2 regions of the Rhizobium sp. ZX09 genome follow, and region 2 is predicted to be linked to the other one. Evidence: predicted binding sites of a transcription regulator. Region 2 holds the regulator's gene; the other holds the start of a gene.

Region 1 (3,415 bases), 320 kb from region 2:
CTGCTCAGTCTGGCGTCGAGGTTCACAGACTGCGCTCCTTTCTCTTCGGTCAGGGGACAAGACCGACCCGACGACTGCCGTTCATTATCCCGATGACAGGACTGATTAGAAGTCCATGCCGCCCGTCCGGCGCGCTGGCGACGCCGGACCACTCAAGGGGCATGGGCGGCCAACGAAAAAGGGCGATCGGAAGACCGCCCTTTCATTATTCCGGTGACAGAACTGATTAGAAGTCCATGCCGCCCATGCCGCCGCCCGGCATTGCCGGCATCGGAGCGTCCTTCTTCGGAAGCTCGGCGATCATGGCTTCGGTGGTGATCAGCAGCGAAGCAACCGAAGCTGCGTTCTGCAGAGCCGTGCGGACAACCTTGACCGGGTCGACGATGCCGAGCTGGATCAGGTCGCCATATTCGCCGGTCTGGGCGTTGTAGCCGTAGTTGTCTTCGTTCTTCTCGAGGATCTTGCCAACAACGATGGAAGCTTCGTCACCAGCGTTGTCTGCAATCTGGCGAACCAGAGCCTGCAGGGCGCGGCGGATGATGTTGATACCAGCTTCCTGATCGTCGTTTTCGCCCTTGACGGCGATCTTCGTGGACGAACGCAGCAGAGCCACGCCACCACCAGGCACGATGCCTTCCTGAACAGCAGCGCGCGTCGCGTTGAGAGCGTCGTCGATGCGGTCCTTCTTTTCCTTCACTTCGACTTCCGTCGAACCGCCAACGCGGATAACGGCAACGCCGCCAGCGAGCTTGGCAAGGCGTTCCTGCAGCTTTTCGCGGTCGTAGTCGGAGGTGGTTTCTTCGATCTGGGCCTTGATCTGGGCAACACGACCTTCGATGTCGGACTTCTGGCCGGCGCCGTCAACGATCGTGGTGTTTTCCTTGGAGATCGAAACCTTCTTCGACTTGCCGAGCATGTCGAGCGTAACGTTTTCGAGCTTGATGCCGAGGTCTTCGGAAATGACGGTACCGCCGGTCAGGATGGCGATGTCTTCCAGCATGGCCTTGCGGCGGTCGCCGAAGCCAGGAGCCTTGACGGCAGCGATCTTGAGGCCGCCACGCAACTTGTTGACGACGAGCGTTGCAAGAGCTTCGCCTTCGACGTCTTCAGCGATGATGACGAGCGGCTTGCCGGTCTGAACGACAGCTTCGAGAACCGGCAGCATGGCCTGGAGGTTCGAGAGCTTCTTTTCGTGCAGGAGGATGTAGGCGTCTTCGAGGTCAGCCACCATCTTTTCCGGGTTGGTCACGAAGTAGGGCGACAGGTAGCCGCGGTCGAACTGCATGCCTTCGACGACTTCGAGTTCGGTTTCAGCGGTCTTGGCTTCTTCAACGGTGATGACGCCTTCGTTGCCGACCTTCTGCATTGCTTCAGCAATGTCGAGACCGATCTGACGTTCGCCGTTTGCGGAGATCGTGCCGACCTGCGCAACTTCTTCAGAGGTGTTGATCTTCTTGGCCTTGGCCTGAAGGTCCTTGACGACTTCAGCGACGGCCAGATCGATACCGCGCTTCAGGTCCATCGGGTTCATGCCGGCAGCGACTGCCTTGGAACCTTCGCGAACGATGGCCTGGGCCAGAACGGTCGCGGTGGTGGTGCCGTCACCGGCGATGTCGTTGGTCTTGGAGGCAACTTCGCGAACGAGCTGTGCGCCCATGTTCTCGAACTTGTCTTCCAGTTCGATTTCCTTGGCGACCGAAACGCCGTCCTTGGTGATGCGCGGAGCGCCGAAGGACTTGTCGATAACGACGTTACGACCCTTCGGGCCGAGGGTTACCTTCACTGCATCAGCAAGAACGTCGACGCCCTTGAGCATCTTTTCGCGTGCTGTGCGGCCGAATTTTACTTCTTTGGCTGCCATTTTCAAAACTCCTGGTTTCGAATGGCCGGACGGGGTCCGGCTTGAAATTTAAGGAAGGATGGGGTGGCCGAAATCAGCCGATGATGCCCATGATGTCGGCTTCCTTCATGATCAGAAGGTCTTCGCCGTTGAGCTTGACTTCGGTGCCCGACCACTTGCCGAACAGAACGCGATCGCCAACCTTGACGTCGAGAGCGACGACCTTGCCGGCTTCGTCACGTGCGCCGGAACCGACGGCGACGATTTCGCCTTCCTGCGGCTTTTCCTTGGCGGTGTCGGGAATGATGATGCCGCCCTTGGTCTTTTCTTCGGACTCAACGCGACGAACAACGACGCGATCGTGAAGCGGGCGGAAATTGGTGCTTGTCATTGTCTAATCCCTCGATCAAATGACTGCGCGAGCTTTTGGAACTCGCCTGATGGGTGTTAGCACTCTCGTTTATCGAGTGCCAGCGGAACCGAGATAAGGAGGGCTTCTTCCGGAGTCAAGAACGCCCTGTCTGAAAAATTTCATGGCTTATGGTTACCAGCGTTCCATGACAGGAATTTCTATGTCTGCGCGATGCTATGAAGCTTCACATCGGGAGGCTGGAAGGCTCGAAAAGCGCGCCGCTGTCTTCCTCAGGCTTGTCCCGGGAATATGATCTGACAACGCATTGATTTTCGTGACGGGTTTGGACGCGCGGTACAAGCCTGAGGATGACGTCGAGTGTGACGAGCCATTCCGTTCAGTCTGAAGCCCGGACCGGCGGCGCTTTTTTCCTTGCCATCGGCGTCCCGCTTTGCGATGTGACGCACACACTCTTCTCGCATCCGGAAAGCATCTCATGGCCCACCGCATTCAAACTCTCGGCGAAATCACTGATGGGTTCGACGTTATCCTGTCGGATGTCTGGGGCGTGCTGCACAATGGCGTCAGCGCCTTTCCGGACGCGGCCATTGCCCTGAGAAGCGCGCGCGAGGCCGGCAAGACCGTGGTTCTCATCACCAATTCACCGCGTCCCGCGCCCGGCGTCATCGCCCAGCTGCGTGTGCTCGGCGTGCCCGACGAGGCCTATGACCGCATCGTCACCTCGGGCGATGTAACGCGTGGCCTGATCGCGGAAGGCCCCAGAAAAGTCTTCCTGCTGGGACCGCAGCGGGACATGCCGCTGTTGGAGGGTCTCGATGTCGAGGTGGTTGGCGAGGCCGACGCGGACTCCGTGGTCTGCACCGGCTTCTTCGACGACGAGACGGAGACGCCGGAGGACTATACCGAAATGCTTAAGGGCTTTATTGCCCGCAACGTGCCGATGATCTGCGCCAACCCGGATCTGGTGGTGGAGCGCGGCGAGCGCATCATTCCCTGCGCCGGCGCCATGGCCGCCTATTACGAACAGCTTGGCGGCGAGGTTCGCATCGCCGGAAAGCCGCATGCGCCGATCTATGAGGCCTGCCTTGCAGCGGCCAAGGAAGTGCGCGGCGCCTTCGCCAAGGATCGCGTTCTCGCCATCGGTGACGGCATGCCGACGGATGTGAAGGGCGCGATTGCGAGCGGTCTCAACCTTCTTTATA
Region 2 (3,415 bases):
GCTCCTGATCTACCGGCCGGTGGCGGACATGGCTGTTGAAATCGCAATAGGGGCATTTGGCCGCGCAGAAGGGCCAATGCAGATAAATCCCGAAACCGGGATCGCCCGTATCCGGCAGAAGCGATGCGCCGGGGGCAGAAAGTTGGTGCTCCCCGACCATCGGGTTCATGCCTCCAGGCAGGTTTCTACGAATTTTTTAAACGCACGGGCACGGTGCGATAGCGCAAAGCTGTCGCCATGTTTCCAGCCGTGTTTTTCGTCCGCGGTCATCTCACCGAATGTGGTGTCGTAACCCTCGGGTTTGAAGATCGGATCATAGCCAAATCCGCTCGTTCCGCGCGGTGGCCAGACGACAGTGCCTTCCACCTCGCCACGGAAATACTCGACATGACCATCGGGCCAGGCCAGGCACAGCACGCTGACAAAGCGGGCCTTGCGATCTTCCGGTTTCGATGCGCCGTGCTCGGCCAGCGCATCTTCAACTTTCCGCATCGCCATGACGAAGTCGCGTGTGCCGTCCGCCGTCTCCGCCCAATTGGCGGTGTAGACACCGGGCGCACCGTCAAGCGCGTCGATAACCAGACCGGAATCGTCGGACAAAGCCGGAAGACCGGATGCCTTCGCAGAGGCAAGCGCCTTGATGGCGGCATTTTCTTCGAAGGTCGTACCTGTCTCGTCCGGCTCTTCGAAGTTGAGCTCAGCCGCTGACTTGGCGGAAAAGCCGAAAGGGCCGATCAGATCGGCAATTTCGGCAATCTTGCCTTTGTTGTGGCTGGCGACGACGATGGTTCTGGTATCGAGCTTGCGCATCACGCTTTCCTGTCGGCTCAGGCGATGGCCTGTTTCTGAAGGGCGACCAATTCGCTGCAGCCGGCTTTGGCCAGGCCGAGCAGCGTCAGGAATTCTTCTTCGGAGAAGGGCGCGCCTTCAGCAGTACCCTGAACCTCGACGATGCCGCCCGAGCCGGTGATGACGAAATTCGCGTCGGTCTCGGCGGAGGAGTCTTCGAGATAGTCGAGATCGATAACCGGCTGGTTGGCGAAGATACCGCAGGAGATCGCCGCGATATGATCCTTCAGGACTTTCTCGACCTTGATCATGTTGCGGGTTTCCATCCACTTCAGGCAATCGTGCAGCGCGATCCACGCGCCGGTAATGGAGGCGGTGCGGGTACCGCCATCGGCCTGGATGACGTCGCAATCGATACTGATCTGGCGTTCGCCGAGCGCCTGAAGGTCAACCACCGCGCGCAGCGAGCGGCCGATGAGGCGCTGGATTTCCTGCGTACGGCCGCCCTGCTTGCCGGAAGCAGCTTCGCGCTTCATGCGTTCATGGGTGGAGCGCGGCAGCATGCCATATTCTGCGGTAACCCAGCCCTTGCCGCTGTTGCGCAGCCACGGCGGCGTCTTTTCTTCGAGGCTTGCGGTGACGAGCACATGCGTGTCGCCGAATTTCACGAGACAGGAGCCTTCGGCATGTTTCGAGAAATTGCGCTCGAAGGAAACCTTGCGCATCTGGTCGGTTTTTCTGCCTGAAGGCCGCATATGATCCACTCTCCATGTTGGTCCCTGCCTTCTAAGGCGAGGTCCTGGCTTTTGCAAAGCCAATTTCCATTTTGCCGCGGCCGCGCGACGCATTATATTGATGGCAGACAGGATATGGACGACAAAGAACGGACGAATGGGCTTTTCTGCACCGCTTTCAAAAGATCAGGCATCGCTTCTCGATGAACGGTCGCGGGAAATTTTCCGGCGCATCGTCGAAGGTTATCTCGATACCGGCGAACCGTTGGGCTCACGCAGCCTGTCGCGGCTGCTGCCGATGTCGCTTTCACCGGCCTCCGTCCGGAACGTCATGAGCGATCTGGAGGAACTGGGCCTCATCTATTCCCCTCACATCAGCGCTGGGCGCCTTCCCACTCAGACCGGGTTGCGCTTTTTCGTTGATGCCTTCATGCAGGTAGGCGATCTGCCCGCGGAGGAACGCGCAAGCATCGATCGCCAGATCGGGCCGGTCGCCGGTCACGAGCAATCGCTGGAAGGGCTGCTGACGGAAGCGAGCCGCATGTTGTCCGGGATGTCGCGGGGCGCAGGCCTGGTGCTGACGGCCAAGAATGATGTGGTGCTCAAGCATGTCGAATTCATCAGGCTCGAACCGACCAAGGCGCTCGCCGTGCTGGTGGGTGATCATAATCAGGTCGAAAATCGCATCATAGAGTTACCGACTGGCATTTCTTCGTCACAATTGACCGAGGCTGCGAATTTCATCAATGCCCATCTGTCCGGCCAGACGCTGCAGGAATTGCGCGGCCAGTTCCAGAAGCAGCAGGCGGAGCTGCAATCCGAACTCGGCACGCTGGCACAGGATCTCATCGAACGCGGTCTGGCTGTCTGGGCGGGCGATAGCGAGGACGGCAAGCTTGGTCGTCTCATCGTTCGCGGACGGTCCAACCTGCTGGAGGGACTGGCCGGCGAGGAAGACATCGATCGTGTTCGCCTGCTCTTTGACGATCTGGAGCGTAAGGAAAACCTCATTGAAATCCTCAACCTCGCGGAAAGTGGGTCGGGAGTGAGGATTTTTATCGGTTCGGAAAACAAGCTCTTTTCGCTGTCGGGTTCCTCGCTCATCGTCGCGCCGTATCGTGACGAGGACAATCGTGTCGTTGGTGCGGTCGGCGTCATCGGGCCCACCAGGCTGAATTATGCCCGTATCGTGCCCATGGTGGATTACACCGCGCAGATCATGGCCCGCCTTTCCCGCAAACAGAGATAGACAAGCCGGCAAGAAGGAGAATGCGGCAAGCTTTTCGCCGCAAGCCTTGATTTTTGCCCGCCAAAGCTCGATATCGGGCGCAACCACTAACAGTCTAATCTGGAGAACGTCATGACCGACGATACAAAAAAGCCCGGACCTGACGCGGACGTCGCGGAAGAGTTTGTCGAACCTGTGCAGGCAGGCGAAGAACAGGCTGAAACGGCGGAGCCCGATCCGGTCGAAGCGCTCAAGGCGGAAAATGCCGACCTGCGCGACAAGTTCCTGCGCCTTGCCGCGGAAATGGACAATCTTCGTCGTCGCACAGAACGCGACGTGAAGGATGCCAAGACCTATTCCATGGCCGCTTTTGCCCGCGACATGCTGGCGGTTTCAGACAATCTTCGCCGCGCTCTCGAGGCCATTCCCGCTGAGCTCAAGACCAATGGCGAAGCCGGTCTGAATGGCTTGATTGAAGGTGTCGAAATGACCGAGCGCTCGATGCTGTCGACGCTGGAACGCCATGGCGTGAAGAAGATCGATGCCGAAGGCCAGAAGTTCGACCCGAATTTCCACCAGGCCATGTTTGAAATTCCCAACACGACGGTTCCCAACAATACCGTATTGCAGGTAATTCAGGCCGGGTTCACCATTGGCGACCGCG

What was found. The regulator HrcA, encoded in region 2, represses chaperone genes, less so after heat shock. The targets are predictions, from matches to a motif close to GTTAGCACTCNCNNNNNGNGAGTGCTAAC.
Region 1: a site for HrcA is predicted at 2,287-2,315, ahead of groES (co-chaperone GroES). Genes of this name have one in related genera too.

Annotation. Positions count from the first base shown of each region.
Region 1 is NZ_CP031363.1:326,902-330,316, forward strand. Features, by position in the region: gene groL (chaperonin GroEL) at 227-1,861, opposite strand; gene groES (co-chaperone GroES) at 1,935-2,231, opposite strand; gene BTN45_RS01560 (TIGR01459 family HAD-type hydrolase) at 2,689-3,415, shown strand, end outside.
Region 2 is NZ_CP031363.1:2,715-6,129, forward strand. Features, by position in the region: gene hemW (radical SAM family heme chaperone HemW) at 1-160, opposite strand, end outside; gene rdgB (RdgB/HAM1 family non-canonical purine NTP pyrophosphatase) at 166-810, opposite strand; gene rph (ribonuclease PH) at 828-1,544, opposite strand; gene hrcA (heat-inducible transcriptional repressor HrcA) at 1,681-2,772, shown strand; gene grpE (nucleotide exchange factor GrpE) at 2,884-3,415, shown strand, end outside.